2 regions of the Pseudalkalibacillus sp. Hm43 genome follow, and region 2 is predicted to be linked to the other one. Evidence: riboswitches for the same ligand, from Rfam matches in the RefSeq annotation. Region 2 holds a riboswitch; the other holds the start of a gene.
The links. Region 2 has a riboswitch for cobalamin ahead of ACXQIQ_RS13955 (ribonucleoside-diphosphate reductase subunit alpha). Riboswitches for the same ligand answer to the same signal wherever they lie in the genome.
Positions count from the first base shown of each region.

Region 1: another riboswitch for cobalamin. It lies ahead of ACXQIQ_RS02505 (ABC transporter substrate-binding protein); the one in region 2 lies ahead of ACXQIQ_RS13955 (ribonucleoside-diphosphate reductase subunit alpha).

Region 1 covers NZ_CM135129.1:482,908-490,917, forward strand. The annotation lists gene cobS (adenosylcobinamide-GDP ribazoletransferase) at 1-574, opposite strand, end outside; gene ACXQIQ_RS02490 (bifunctional adenosylcobinamide kinase/adenosylcobinamide-phosphate guanylyltransferase) at 575-1,117, opposite strand; gene ACXQIQ_RS02495 (adenosylcobinamide amidohydrolase) at 1,178-2,644, opposite strand; gene ACXQIQ_RS02500 (FecCD family ABC transporter permease) at 2,646-3,707, opposite strand; gene ACXQIQ_RS02505 (ABC transporter substrate-binding protein) at 3,667-4,641, opposite strand; cobalamin riboswitch at 4,793-4,986, opposite strand; gene shc (squalene--hopene cyclase) at 5,152-7,032, opposite strand; gene ACXQIQ_RS02515 (DUF2515 family protein) at 7,103-8,010, shown strand, end outside.
Region 2 covers NZ_CM135129.1:2,634,584-2,642,593, reverse strand. The annotation lists gene ACXQIQ_RS13975 (NCS2 family permease) at 1-1,117, shown strand, start outside; gene ACXQIQ_RS13970 (glycerophosphodiester phosphodiesterase) at 1,309-2,178, shown strand; gene ACXQIQ_RS13965 (DnaJ family domain-containing protein) at 2,220-2,591, opposite strand; gene ACXQIQ_RS13960 (ribonucleotide-diphosphate reductase subunit beta) at 2,814-3,857, opposite strand; gene ACXQIQ_RS13955 (ribonucleoside-diphosphate reductase subunit alpha) at 3,847-6,075, opposite strand; cobalamin riboswitch at 6,237-6,446, opposite strand; gene ACXQIQ_RS13950 (YwgA family protein) at 6,650-7,159, opposite strand; gene ACXQIQ_RS13945 (HD domain-containing protein) at 7,173-8,010, opposite strand, start outside.

The sequences.
Region 1 (8,010 bases), 1.6 Mb from region 2:
CCCAAAATACCCAGTATTGAGGCATTCTCTTCTTCTTCACTGACTGATGGAATAAAGAAGCTAATCCTTCGTCTTTCGCGGGTGTGACGTGGACTAACAAATACCCCATGACCGTTCTGCTGATAAACGGAATGAGAATGATCGTAATGAATGCCTCGTTATTGGTAAATGATAAAATTTCATATATGAATAGGAACTTAGCGGCAAGTAGAATGATGACCGAAAGAACACCAAAGGCACCTGTTCTAGGATCTTTCATGATTTCAATCCGTTTTCTGACATCTTGATGAGAAAAAAACGCATCACTCGTATCCATCCAGCCGTCCAGATGGATCCCTCCTGTCAATACAATAGACAATACCCAGAGAGCAAAGGCAATGGCTATGGTTGAAAAAGGAGAAAACTGACTCAAAGCCACCACGATTAGATAATAGATGATACCTTGTAAAAGACCTAACAACGGAAATGTTTTGACCGCACGCTCAAGATGTGGCTGGTCCATCGGTATTTCCATTCGGATCGGTATGGAAGTGAAAAATTGCAGGTTCAGTAAGAACCCTTTTATGTATCCCACTTAAGTCACCCCTTTCATTACGATAGGAATGCCACATTCAACATGGAAAGCTTCGGAAGCTCGTTCCACAACTTGTTGATGGATCTTCCCCAGGACTTTTTTATAAGTCAGGACAACCTCGGAGTCCGTAGCTGCATCAAAAAAGACATCATTGCTGACAAGGATAAGGGTATGACAAGACCTGGCGATCATCTCAATATCCTCTACCATTTTAGCTCTGATGTGCTCTCCCCTTTTTTCACCGCCAATAAAAAACTCATTGTTCAACCATGTTGTCAAACAGTCCAAAAGTACAATATCTGTCTTTTGAAAATGCTTCGCTACAACTCGGATGTCTGTTGCTTGTTCAATGGTATTCCAGCTATCTAGTCGTCTGTCTTGTTGATGTCGTTGGATGCGTGATTCCATTTCTGGGTCGGTGGGAACCCCTGTTGCCACGTATTGAAGTTTACCAACAGAGTTCAGCGAAGCCTTCTGAGCCAATTTTTCTGCAAAGCGGCTTTTTCCACTTCGTACACCTCCACTGATGAAGACGATTTTCATCCTTATCCCCCTTCTCCTGATAAAACAAAAAGGAGCATTCACTCCTTTTTGTACATCCGTTTAATTGTCCATTCTTTTCCGATAATGCGCGATTGCTTCACTTGTACATGTGTAAACGGCCTGGCTGATCATTTTTCCTAATGGGGTGATGGTGCCTCCGAATTCGATCTCTTCTCCCTGCTGGGTAGAAGCGATTAAGATGCTGTCGGTTGCTGTCCCTGTGGCTAATGTCCCTGTAACCGGATCACGGACTTCCAGATCATGAAGTACCTTCGTTTTCACCTCTGTAGCGGTCATCATGCTTTGAATGAATGCTTCTTCGGTCATGCTCCCATTCACAAAAATCCAAGTATTGATTGTACCTGGCTGCAATTCCATCTCGTGGTGTCCACTCTTCGAAGCATCGATGGCATGTCCTACTCCAGCAGTAACGACGACGAACATGGAGAATCCTTCGCCATCCAAGAAGAGGTAAGAAAAATCCTCCAGATTGACTGCTGTCATCATCCCTACACAATCAGAGGGCTCATAACCGGTTTCTTTCAAATAATGCCGCATTTCCTCCCGATGGTCATTGCAATCGTAATCGAGTCCGACTCGACGATTGATGAACGTATCATGCCAACCCGTTCCGGAACCGATGACCCCGGAAGATAAGGTTTTCATGGGCTGAGGGGTTCGGATGACAATTCGTTCTTGGGTTCTATTCAACATCTCTGCATTGACTTTAAAAATGTGTCGGTCTTCCTGCTTTTCTGGAAGAAGCACCATTTGTGGTGCCGGGACCTTCGGGTGTGCCTGTTTCTTTATTTTCGTCCGGTAAACCGCCTGCACCCGATCTTCTCTTAACACTTCATTTGGTTTATGATGGATGTTCAGTTTGCCGTCTTCCATCAACAGCAATTGATCACAATATAATCCTGCAAGATTCAAGTCATGGAAGATGGAGATGACGGTCAATCCTTTTTCTCGTGTCCATGCTTTCAGCACATCCAATAATTCTTTCTGGTAAGACAGATCTAAATGGTTCGTCGGTTCATCAAGCAGGAGGATCTGAGGTTCTTGTGCAAGAGCTTGTGCGAGGAACACCCGTTGTTTTTCTCCTCCAGACAACGCTTGTATATCTTTGTTTTGAAAATGATGAATACCGGTTTGCTTCATGACAGATTGAACGATTGCTTCATCTTTGGGACTCCATGTTTGGAACCAACCTGATTGATGAGCATACCTTCCTAGCGCGACCGTATCTTTTACCGAATATGAAAAGCTCTGATTCGAATGCTGTGGTAGAACGGCTATGATTTTAGCCAATTCTTTCGCGGAGAAGGATTGTATCGGTTGATTCGCGATATCAACTGTACCTTTTTGGAAGGGTAAGATTCCGCTGATCATTTTCAACAACGTCGTCTTCCCACTTCCGTTGGGACCCAGTATACCGAACATTTCCCCATTGTTGACTCGAAATGATAGATCTTTGACGATCGGTACGCCAGCATATCCACCTGTCAGATTTTGAACGTTCAACATATTAACCACTTCTTTCTGATCTGCTCTTCATTAAGATCAGTGCAAAAACAGGCGCACCAATCAATGCAGTGATGACCCCGATCGGGAGTTCAGTCGGAGATATGATCGTCCGAGCAACAAGATCTGCTAAAATTAAGAAACCACTACCTGTCAAGATGGAAAGTGGCAGAAGATGCTTGTGGTCCGATCCCCATAACAATCTCGTCAGATGCGGAATAACAAGGCCGACGAATCCGATTGTTCCAGAAACAGCGACGGCAGCCCCAGTCAATATCGAACCTGCCGTCAGCACCGATAACTTTCTACGGTGAACATCTACACCGAGATGATGTGCCCGTTCTTCCCCAAAGGACATCGCGTTCAATTCTCTTGCATTGAAAAGGAGTATCCCAGCTCCTATGATCAAGAATGGCAGGATGATCTTGACATACACCCATCCACGCATGGATACACTGCCTAACAGCCATCCAATGATCTGTCTCAATTCATCTCCAGTAAGTGCAATCATCAATGAGATGACGGCGCTGAGAAAGGAACCGAATATGATACCCGTCAATATGATTGTTTCCACTCTCATGGATTTTTCAATTTTACGAGCAAAACTTAAAACAAGGACGATTGTCATAAACGATGAAACAATACTCAATAATGGTAATGTGAATGCTCCGACAAATGGTATGGATATTTGAAAAAACAACGTGACGACTGCTCCGACGGATGCACCGGAAGAGACTCCCAAAGTATACGGATCAGCTAACGGATTTCGGAGTAAGCCTTGAAAAGCGGCTCCTGCTATAGCAAGAGATGCGCCGACAAGGCTTGCCAGTATCACTCTTGGCAGCCGGACATTCAATACGATGTTCGTATGCATAGAATCAACTTGAGCTAAAGATATAAACGGAAAAATTTCATGACCTACAATGCGGATAATGCTTGAAATTGGTACATGCACGGTTCCGATTGAGATTCCGAGCACCATACTGATCAGTAGAAACAAGACGGAGCAAGCATAAGCGAGCAGTCTATTGTTCGCCAAACGCTTCCGGATAGACCGATTTTGCAAGCTCCTCTACTCCTTCAACCAATCTCGGACCTGACCGAGTGACCAGATCAGAGTGCACATCATATACCTGCTCCTCTTCAACAGCTGTCACATTGCTCCATCCTTCTCGTTGTAACACTTGTTGTTTTGGATTCTCTGTATAATAGCCATAGGTGGTAATAATGACATCTGGATTCTTATCAATGATCGTCTCTTGGTCGATTTTGGCCCATCCATCTATATCCTTTGAAACATTTTCTGCATTGATGATTTGGAGCATTTCATGCATGAACGTGTTTTTACCTGGTGTATAGATTTCCGGCTCTGGAGATACCTCGATGAACACAGATTTCTGATCTTCTATTTTCGCTACCTTCTTTTTAATGTCTTCCACTTTTGTTTTCATGTCTTCAATGATGGTATCGGCTTTGCTAGTTTCACCAGTTGCTTTACCGATCATTTCAATAGAGTCATAGACCTCTTCGAAATTTGCCGCTTCATTCACAACGATGACTGCGATGCCAGAATCACGTAGCTGTTGAATCGCATCAGATGCCATTTGGACACCAGATTCATGTGCGAGTACCAGGTCAGGATTCAAGGAGATGATTTTCTCCACATTCAGTTCTTGACCTCCAACCTTCTCTTTTTCACTTACCTCTTCAGGGTAGTTGTCATAGTCAGAAACCCCGACGATTTTTTTCCCTAAACCTAATTCATAAGCAACCTCTGTATTACTCGGTATGAGAGAGATGATGTTTTTTGGTTGGTCCTCAATCGTCACCTCTTGATCTGCGGCATCTTTAATCGTTACTGGAAAAGAAGCTTCATCTGTCTGTTCTGCAGTCTGATCGTTCGAAGAACCATTTTCAGATTGAGTTGGTTCATCATTACAGCCTGCCATTAAACCAAGGACGAGAAATAATGATAGAAAGATAGATAATACGTTTTTCATGAAGAATCCTCCTGAATGTTAGTGTAGTACGCTTTCATTTTCTGCAAAATAAAAAACATCTCCACGTAAGAACATGAAGATGTCGTATTGAACAAGTGATCGTGCAGAGCAATCAAATATCCGTGACACACCTCCCTATCCGCGTAGGTTTCAAGTGCTTGCAGAAATGGCAGGTCTCCTGGCTCATGGTCATTGTGGTCTACACCTTCCCGTACTTGACCGTACAGTGGCTAATCGCAGATTCACTCCCAATTACAGTGGCGGGACCGCGTTGGAATTACACCAACTTCCCTTTTAAGAGTTTGATGTTCTAACATCAAACTCACCAATTTCTTTATGTATGAAATTTTCCTAATATCGATTATACACCAGACTGATGGTTCAAAAGCAACCTTTTTTCGTAGATTGTGTAAAAATTTGATAGACGATGTCTACTATTCCTACAACTATTAATGAGCATTGTGAACGGTAAGAGAGTGATCTTTGAGTAAGGACCACCCTCCTAAGCACCTATACCAACCCATACTTGTTCCGATAATGACTCAATGCCATAAGTGGCCAAATATACCGGTAACTGTGGTAGTGGATGTAAAATCCAGCTGCCATCCCCTGACCTTTCGGGTATTGTTCGGTCCATCCTTCTTTATTGCCATTTCTGACTAGAAAATCGATGCCATTGTCTATCTTCGCATTTGGGACGTCTGATATCGAAATCAGAGCATCTAAAGCCCAGGCGGTCTGTGTCAACGTACTTTCTCCAAGGGGGATGTATTTTCGTTCAATATCACTATTGCAGGACTCCCCCCATCCGCCATCCTGGTTTTGTATGGAGTAAAGCCAATCGACGGCTCGCTTTACGGTCTTATCATCCTTACCTTTTCCACATGCAGCCATGCCGGTCAGAGCCGCCCAAGTCCCATAGATGTAACAGATGCCCCACCTCCCATACCAGGAACCATCTTCACGTTGGTTTTGTGCGAGCCATTTCAGCCCCTTTTTGATGGCGGGATGATTTCTATTCAATTGCGTATAGTTCCCTAGAAACTCTAACGTTCTCCCTGTCAAATCTGCAGTAGAGGGATCCAGGAGAAGGTATTCCGCTCCTTGAATGGGAGCAAGCGCCAACCATTTCTTATCAACCCCTCTTTCAAAAGCAGGCCACCCACCATCCTGATTCTGCATCGACAGTATCCATTTCAGGCCGCTCTTCCAATATTGCTGATAGGAGGGATTTTCGGACACTTGCGTTCGAATGGCACGTAGACTTGCGGTCGTATCATCTACATCTGGGTTGATTGTATTGATATTGGAAAAACCCCATCCTCCTGGAATGGTGTCTGGATTGTTCAACACCCAATCACCGAATTTGTATTGTTGACGGGTCAATAAATACTGATTCGCTTTTTGTATGGCTGGTATTGTGTAAGACAAACCAGCATCTTGTAGCGTATGACTGATCAAGGAAGTATTCCACACATCTGCAGTCGTATATTGCATATGGATGGTTCCATCCATATGATCCGCCATGCTGAAAATACCTCTACATGCGTTGATGATTAATGGATGATTTTTAGGATAACCGAGCGACAACAGAGCAAAGATCATGAAAAAGGTCGCACTGTAGTAGCTTAGGAGTGTTCCATCAGGTTCAATTCGTTTCAGCATATATTGTAAAGCCGCTTCGATGCTTTTTGCTTTCAGTTTCTCAGGTGTTTCTGATAATTTTTGTAATTGTTCATTGATTATTGTTAACATGCCACGCCATTCTCTCGTCTGAGATACACTCGTTCTCTTTTGTTCAGATGTATACAGATGCTTAAGATCTGGAGTATATGAAGTTGGCAATTGAAATTTCTTTTCCCTAAGAATCAACACGGGGGCAAGGTTCGCTCTCCCGAATACAGAAAAATCATAAAAATTTAATGGAGCTTTTAAGGGGAAAAGCATAATCTCAATCGGCATGGATACGATGGAAGACCAGTCATACTGTCCTGTAAGAGCGAGCAGGAATTTCGTAAATGTACCAGCATGCTCTATACCTCCCTCTCGTGTTATGAAGGATGAAGCCTTCTCCATATAGGGATCATCTTTCTTTACATAGCCTGAATAGAGTAAGGCATTATAGGCTTGAATAGTCGATGACAAGTCTCCATTCGGTTGGTCCTTGAACAGTTTCCACGATCCATCTCCCTCTTGCTTTCGGAGGAGTCTTTCCTTTAACGACTGAATGAAACCCTCCTCATGTATTCCCAAACTTCGTAATAAAATGATGGTATAGGCATCGGTCGCTATACCCGTTTCAAATGCATAATTCCAAGATCCATCTGAAGATTGATTGCTCAACAATTTGGCTACGATCCGTTCCATTTCTTGTTCAATGTTATCTACCAACGTCATCAACCTCCTTTCACCATCTTATTCAGAGGTTTGAGTGGACATCACACTTAGAGGAGGTGCAAATATGCATGATTCTCATTATATGGAGCTTGTACACTCCATCCAACAAGAGACCAAAGCATTGAACGTAAACAACGTAACCAGGACGATGGCTTACTTGGACTATTTTCGAAGGAACCCTGAAATTGACTGGTCTTTCCTTGCCCACATGGTCTCGAGAAATGCTGGTTGGAATATGACGGATCTGAAAGGAGAATTTCTTCCTAAGCTTCTTTCTGAAGAGGAAAGGACTCATTATTTCATGTGGCTTGAACGGGGAAATTGGTTGATTTTCCAGGATGCTTTTCCTCAGTTATTGCTTTATGAAGCTAGTAAGAGACAGCGAGCTCCTTTGTTTTCATTACTTCATCATTTTCATGTTTCACGTTTCATGGAAAAGAACTGGAATGACTTTTGGCGCGACGAGGATCAGTCCAAGTTGACCATCGCTCTGATCATCAATGAACAGAACTATATTGAAACAAGAATTATCCAGAATGAAGAATATAAAGTGAAGATCATGGACAAAACATCGTTTGCCCTCCAAGACCTGTTGAATCTCAACTACATTCTATTTCCCTATGAAGAAGGATCCAGTAGAGTTAATTTACTTGGTCGCATCGTTCACGATTTTACGTCCCTAGAGGAACGAATCAGCATCGGAAAATGTCTGTATGCGATTCTTTTCCAGTCTTCAGGTCACCTACAATCCGTACTCAACTGGGCTTTCAAACAAAATCATACGGCATCAAGAAAAGACTTCTGGCCACACCTCTTCCATGATGTGAAAGTTTCCTTGCCAGGTAGACTATTCAACCCACAAATCAAATCCTGCAACTTGAAAAAAGGTGTCCCGAAACTTTACAGTCCACAACTTCAATATGTATGGCCTGATGTGGACCATGAAGCTCCAATGATTCACGATTGGTACCA
Region 2 (8,010 bases):
GGGATTGTTCGCGAATTATCCGATTGCCATCGCACCTGGTATGGGATTGAATGCCTACTTTGCTTACTCCGTCGTCGGCGGTATGGGGATTTCATACGAAGTCGCATTCGGTGCTGTTTTCATCGCTGGTATCTTATTCGTCATTCTTTCTTTGACACCTTTCCGTAAAAAGTTGATCGAAGCGATTCCTTCGAACTTGAAACACGGAATCACAGCTGGAATCGGGTTATTCATCGCGTTCATCGGATTGCGTATGACAGGACTAGTCGTTTCCCATCCAGTGAACCTTGTCGCGTTAGGTGACCTTCATTCTCCAACCGTCATTTTGACATTGGTCGGTCTGGCCATCACATTGATCCTGATGGCGTTGAACGTACATGGTGCCTTATTCTTCGGTATCGTTGCAACAGGGACAATCGCCTTTTTAACGGGACAGTTGGAGTTTAAAGAAGGCGTTGTCGGCGCACCTTCCATGCCCGAAGCGTTCATCTTCGGAAGTCCGATCACAGCTTTTGTCGACATGTTCCAATATGGATTATATGCAGCCGTGTTTTCTTTCCTACTTGTCACGATCTTTGATACGACCGGAACGATGATCGGGGTGGCTGAGCAAGCCGGTCTCATGAAAGGCAACAAAATGCCACGAGCACGACAGGCATTGCTTGCGGATTCTGTCGCCACTTCTGTCGGAGCGATTTTCGGAACAAGCCCGACAAGTGCTTACATCGAGTCCTCATCAGGAGTTGCCGCTGGCGGACGTACAGGATTGACGAACGTTGTTGTTGCATTTTTGTTCCTGATGGCGATGTTCTTTGCTCCGCTAGTAGGTGCGATTTCAGGTTTGGCAGCCATCACCGCTCCAACCTTGATCATCGTCGGAAGCTTCATGCTATCGAGTCTTGCGAAAATTGACTGGAATACATTTGATGAATCGTTCCCTGCGTTTTTGATCATTTTGACGATGCCGTTGACGTCAAGCATCGCGACAGGAATTGCACTCGGATTCATCACGTATCCTTTATTGAAAATCGTTCGTGGGAAATGGCGTGAGGTTCATCCGCTCGTCATGCTTTTCGCAGTATTGTTTTTCATTCAACTGGCTTTCGTACCACACTAAAAACAAGCCAAACCGCCTGATATCAGGCGGTTTTTTTATACCTAAAGACTCATTGATGACAAACAGATGTCATTTAGAGCGACCATCGACCTCCTTTTCTTTAGAATCCTTCATCTCTTATTCATAGGCCCTCAATAGAGCAGCTCTAACATAAGGGGTGAAATGAAGAATAAAGAGGAGATGAGAAGATGATTCAAACAAAATTCAAACGGTTTAGCTTGTTGCTTTTTACTTTTACAATGATGGCGCTTTTGGTTGCATTGACTCCAGTCCAAGTGGTCGCTGAAGATGAGGATGACGAAGACCAGCGTGTTGAGGTCGTCGCTCACCGAGGAGCTGCCGGATATGCACCTGAAAATACGATGGCGGCCTTTGATAAAGCTGTTGAGATGGATTCCGACTACATTGAACTCGATGTACAGATGAGTAAGGATGGTGAACTGGTCGTCATTCATGATACAACCGTCGATCGCACGACAGACGGTACTGGAAAAGTTGGCGAACTTACATATGCGGAGCTTCGAGCGTTGGATGCGGGAAGCTGGTTTGCTCCTGAGTTTAAAGGTGAACACCTTCCGACATTAGGTGAGGTTTTGGATGAGTACCGTGGAAAGACGAATTTTTTGATTGAGTTGAAGGCCCCTTCCCTCTACCCTGGAATTGAGGAAAAAGTGGCTGACGCTCTGGAAGCGAGAGATATGGATGAGCCCGAAGATCATTCCGTCATCGTCCAATCATTCGATTTCAACTCTATGCAAATTTTCAACGAATTGAGCGATGAAGTGCCGGTCGGAGTGCTCACTTGGAAGTCAGAAGACTTAACACCTGAAGCGTTGGAAGCATTTACGGAATATGCAGATTACGTCAATCCGAGTAAAAGTAAAGTGAACCGTGCGCTCGTTGAGGAGATTCATGGGCTTGAGATGGGGATCATGCCTTGGACTGTCCGCGCCCAAGAAGACGTCCAACCGCTGTTGGATGCAGGAGTGGATGGCATCATCACTGACTACCCTGATTATGTTCCGAGCTCATCAGAAGAAGATGAGGAAGACGAAGATTAATTTAAGTAGGGACTGTCTACGCGACAGTCCCTTTTCATCAATTATGATTCGTTTGGCAAGTAATCTTCCAGCTTCAGTTTACGCTTTTGGGCTGGCGGTGGACAGCTTAAATTGAAGTTGAAAATCTTTTTGTTGATCTCCTCGACGTATTTCCGAATGTTGTATTCACTCGAATACCCCGCTAGCTCTGCTTTCATTTTTTCAATATCCTTGTCCATTTGGATCCAGGCCGGTAGTACATTGTTGTTTTTCAGTACTTTGTTCAGGAGGCGATCTGGATTATAGGAGAGGTCCCCATCAAGCTCTAGTGGTTTCCCTTTCCCCTTTAAGTTGTCGAACATGCCTTCTTTTTCAGAACGTTTGATGATTTCTCCGATGTGATCCTGGTAATAAAATTCATCATTGTTACTCATGTCGCACCCTCCTCGAAATTACTACTTCCTATTATTAGTAATACGAGATTAGGCACGAAAATCCCCGCCCATTTAATGTCAATTGTATGACAAAAACGACGAGTGCCAGGCACTGAACAGAAACCCTTGCGGGGCAAGGGCTTTCTTTCGGTGCCTGGCACCGACTCAAACCCGTTGCGCCCAAAGGTATCTGTGACGGTACCTGGTACTGTCTGATTCTGGTTACAGTTCGTCGAAGCCGTTGTCCTCGGAGACTTTCGTGTATTGGCGAGATTTTTGTTCGAAGAAGTCGCTTTTCCCTTCGTTGACGGATTCGTACGCTTTGATCCATGGCATCGGATTCTTCCGATGTTCAGGAAATGGTCGCTCTGCTCCGAGCTGGTTGACTCGGATGTTCGAGATGAACTTGATGTACGCATCGAGCTCAGAAGTCGAGATCCCAGGGAAGCGGTCACCGATAATGTATTTCCCCCATTTGATTTCAAGCTCTGCCGCTTTTTTGAAGGTTTTCTCCACAAAATGTGCTGCTTCCTTTTTATCCAAATCGAACTCTGCAACCACAGCTCCGTATATTTTCGTAAACAGGTTCACGTGCAGCTGTTCATCCCGATTGATGTAGTTGATCATCGTCGAGGTGGAGACCATCCTCTGATTCCTGGCCAGGTTATAGAAGAAGCTGAATCCCGAGTAGAAGTTCAGCCCCTCCAGCACAACATCGTAAACGATTGACTCCAGGAATGTTTCAGGAGTCGGATTGTTTACGAACGCTTCATAACCCTCCATGATGAACTCGTTCCGCTCCTTCAGAACCGCATCATGCTTCCAGTACTCGAAGATCTCATCCTGCTTCCCTTTATCAACTAGGCTCGACAATACATACGAGTACGATTGGTTATGGACGACCTCCTGAAAGGCGAGTACGGTCATCAATGCCGTCAGGCTCGAGTCCGTCAGGTAATTGGCTACCCGGTTCGCATAATCCGTCTGGATGCTGTCCAAAAAGGCAAGCAGCCCGATGATTTTGTTGAAGGCATCCTGCTCATCCCGAGCGAGTTCCGCATACTGTTTCCGATCGCCGGACATGTTGATCTCAAACGGCGTCCAGAAGTTCGAAAGCATCTGCTTATAGAGTGGATACGCCCATGAATAACGGACATCATCCCAGTTCAATACATTCGAGCTTTGCCCATTCAAAATGCCAGTCGAAGCGTTCGGCGCATCTGGTACATAAAGCTTCCTCTCTTTCAAAGTCTGATCAGCTTTCACAGGAATCACATCCTTCCACATCTTCATGGGAGGTCGAACGGACGTAATAAGTCGTTTTCAATCCTGATTTCCACGCTGACAGATGTAGGTCCAACAGTTCTTTCGCTTTCACTGTATTTTTTACATATAGATTGAACGAAATGGACTGATCGACATGGCGCTGCCGTGCCGCATTTTGGCGGATGCTCCATTTTTGGTCGATTTCATATGCACTTTTGTAAAACCAGGTCGTTTCAGGTGACAGATCAGGGGCAGTGACAGGAATTTTCGAGCTCTTTTTCTCTTCGGCATATTGCTTTTTGAAAATCGGGTCGATACTCGCTGTCGATCCGGCAATGATGCTTGTCGATGCGTTCGGTGCGACCGCCAGCAGCCAGCCGTTCCGAATTCCGCCTGCCTGAACTTTTTCCGCAAGCTCCGTCCATTCTTCGCCTTCGTAACCACGTTCTGAAAAATATCGCCCCGTTTCCCAATCACTGCCTGCAAACGTCGGATAGCTGCCCTTCTCTTCTGCTAACGTCTGACTCGCCTGGATGGTCAGGAAGTTGATTTTTTCATAAAGTTCATCGGCAAACGCAACCGCTTCTTCCGATTCCCAGCGGATCCCTTTTTTCGCGAGAAGATGATGCCAACCGAATGTACCGAGCCCAATCGCGCGGTATTTGTCATTCGTTAGGACCGCCTGTTTCACTTCAATTTTATCTTTATTCAACTCGATCACATTGTCGAGCATCCGGACCTGGATCGGAATCACCCGTTCCAGCGCATCTGCTTCTACGACTCGCGCAAGCGACAAGCTCGACAGGTTACAAACGACGAAATCACCCGGAGTTTTCGTGATGATGATCTTCCCGTCAGCGGTCACTTCTTCCTCAACCGTCGTGGCCGTTTGGTTTTGCGTAATTTCCGTACAAAGATTCGTACAATAGATGATGCCTTCATGGCGATTGTTGTTCAGCCGGTTGACCGTATCCTTGTAGAACATGAAAGGACCTCCGGTTTCGAGCTGGCTGATCATGATTCGCTTCATGATGTCGATCGCGGGCACTTTATCTTTCGAAAGAAGCGGATGATTGACGCATTCCTCATACCGCTCCCGGAAACTCCCTGCGCCTTCTTTTTCATCGTAAAAATCATCGAGCTCGAATCCCATCATCTTCTTCACTTCATGCGGATCGAACAGGTACCAATCTTCACGCGCTTCCACTTTTTCCATGAACAGATCCGGTAAGACGACACCTGTAAAAAGGTCGTGTGTCCGCTGACGCTCATCGCCATTGTTCAGCTTCGCGTCCAGGAAAGCGAAAATATCTTTTCCGAACACCGGGTAGTAGACCGCAATCGCTCCGTTCCGCTGCCCCAGTTGATCGACATTCACCGCGGTCGTATTGAGCTGCTTCATCCAGGCGATAACCCCTGATGACGTGTTTTTATACCCTTTGATATCGGAGCCTTTGCTGCGGATCTTCCCAAGATAAACGCCTATTCCGCCCCCAGCTTTACTGAGCATGGCGATGTCTGTGTTCGAGTCGTAAATGCCTCGCAGACTATCATCCACGGTATCAATGAAACACGAACTCAACTGGCCATGGGCCTTGCCCGCATTTGATAGAGTGGGGGTCGCGACCGTCATGTACAGGTTGGATAGCACCCAGTACGCTTCTTTTACCAGCTCTAATCTCTGTTCCTTCGTTTCTGGCATCATCAAGGTCATCGCAATGATCATCCACCGTTCTTGTGGGAGCTCGAATAGATTCCGCTCATGATCTCTTGCTAGATAACGATCGGCTAACATCCGGACGCCTGCATATGTAAGAAGGTGGTCTCTCTCTGGAGCGATGACTGCTTCTAATTCAGCGACCTCTTCTCTCGTATAATGGTTGAGGAGTTCCAGGTCGAAAATTCTCCGCTGCACGAGTTCATTGATCAGACCGTAAAAGTCTTGATAAGGGCCGCCTTGGAATCGGTTCATAGATGCTTCCTCATAGAGGGAATGCAGATAGATTCTGGCGCAAACATATGTCCAGTCGGGTTCTTGTTGAGTGATTCGCGCCAACCCTTCTAATAGGAGCAGATTAGTGTCAGGGTCTTTTTCTTTATCCGTCGATTGGATCGACACTTTACGGAACAGACCGTTTACATCCAATTGGGGAAATTCCTTTTGAAGTTGTTGTTTCAGTCGGCTTGTTGCTGACTTTCTTTTCACTTTTGTGATCATTCTTATTCCTCCTCTGTATATAAAAAAACCACTCGGAGGGAGTGGTTGAAACGGAGACGGAATGAATGACCGTATCATCAAACTCGTCGATTGAGGACGAGCATTGTTAGACATACGTCATATGTAACGCCTACGCTTCAACCCTCAATCCCCGAAGAATTGAAACACTCAAGCGGCAGGCAGGTCTACTGACTTATGCTTCATCCTACTAGGAACCTTCCCATATAAGCACCTATTGCTAGACTGACTTATACAGTGGTCACTTCCGTTCGTCCACAATTACAGTTGCGGGGACAGCTCTGGACTTACACCAGATTCCCTTTTAAGCCTCTAAATACATGGATAGAGGCACCCGACACTCGAATTCATCAATATATTGTGTTGTCCACTATAGAATCTCACTAAATATAGCACGTGTCAATAGGCAGTACCAGGTACGGATCAGAAACCCTTGCAGGGCAAGGGCTTTCTTTCAGTACCTGGTACCATAGGTCTTTTGAATTAAAAAACACTCGCCACGCGGGGTGGGAGTGTTTTTCTTCAAATCTCTTCTTCTCAGCCTATCCAATTGCTCTTACGATACGACCGTTTGTTTCTTCAAGTCATCGATATAGTTGAACGCTTCTTCAATTTCTTCTGTCGTATACTTCTGTTTCTGTTTGACGGTCTGAACCTTCTCTACGATTTCTTCCTTCGCCAAGTGGTCGAAATAAAGAATGGTAGAAATCAGTTCCAAGATGCGGGAAGGCTGCTCGTTCATCGATGTCACACAAGATTGAAGCGGCTCAAGCTCCAGATCATAGTGCTTCAAGAATTGCTCTCCTTGTTCCGTCAACACGTACCGATATTGGTAATATCCCGACACTTTCTCCTTCATCTCTTCCAAAAACCCTAAGTTACACAGTTCTTCGACTCGAAGCGTCAACTCTTCCGAATACGGCCCGTAGAAATGGAATTGATACTTCTCCCCGAATGGAAACTTCAGCTTCTTGGCAATGTAGACCATCTTCTGCAGCTTTTTACGACCTACTACTTCCCTCGCATAATTGAACAATGCAATCAACCGCGCATGATGCTCAAGCACGTTGAATCCCCTCCTAAAAATCTAATATCTCACTGATCTTTCTCTTTATATCTTGATCTTCTATCTGTTCGATTAAGTCTGATGGATAATACAATTTATGATCTGTCCGTTTCTTACCTGAAATCGCCTCGACTACCGTCGACTCTCTTGAGAGCTCTCGATACTCTCCTCTTTTCGTCAACAAATGGATCGGAAGCCGTTCTTCTTCTTCACCCGGACGGTAAAAGTCATACGGTAAGTCGGATGAAGAATCGACAATCAAGTAATAATCCGGGTCGATACCCGCTTTTACAAAGTACGTATACAGCTTGTGCCAATCTTCCATATGGACATTCGGATTGAACTCCATATACTTGAACAGACGACGGTTCAAAAACCGCTCGCACAAATCCCGAAGAATCGGATCGTCTTCTTCTTGCCATGCTTGGAAATAAAATTGAATGATGCCTTCGTCCAGTTTTATGTAATCATCAAGCTTGACTTCGCCTTTGAACAACGAAATGAAATGAAGCGGTTCAAGTTTGAACTTGTATCCTTCTTCATACAAGGACTTCGCACGGTTCAGAATCTTCGACAGGATGACCTCGGCACTTCGCGTCACCGGATGGAAATAGACTTGCCAATACATTTGATATCGGCTCATGATGTAATCTTCTACAGCATGCATGCCACTTTGTTTGATGACAACCTGATCTTCCTTCGGTCGCATCACCCGGAGAATCCTTTCAATATCGAATTGTCCATAACTCACACCTGTAAAATACGCATCCCTTAACAGATAATCCATGCGGTCCGCGTCAATCTGACTGGAAATCATACTGACAACGAGCTTATTCTCGTACGTCTTCGCA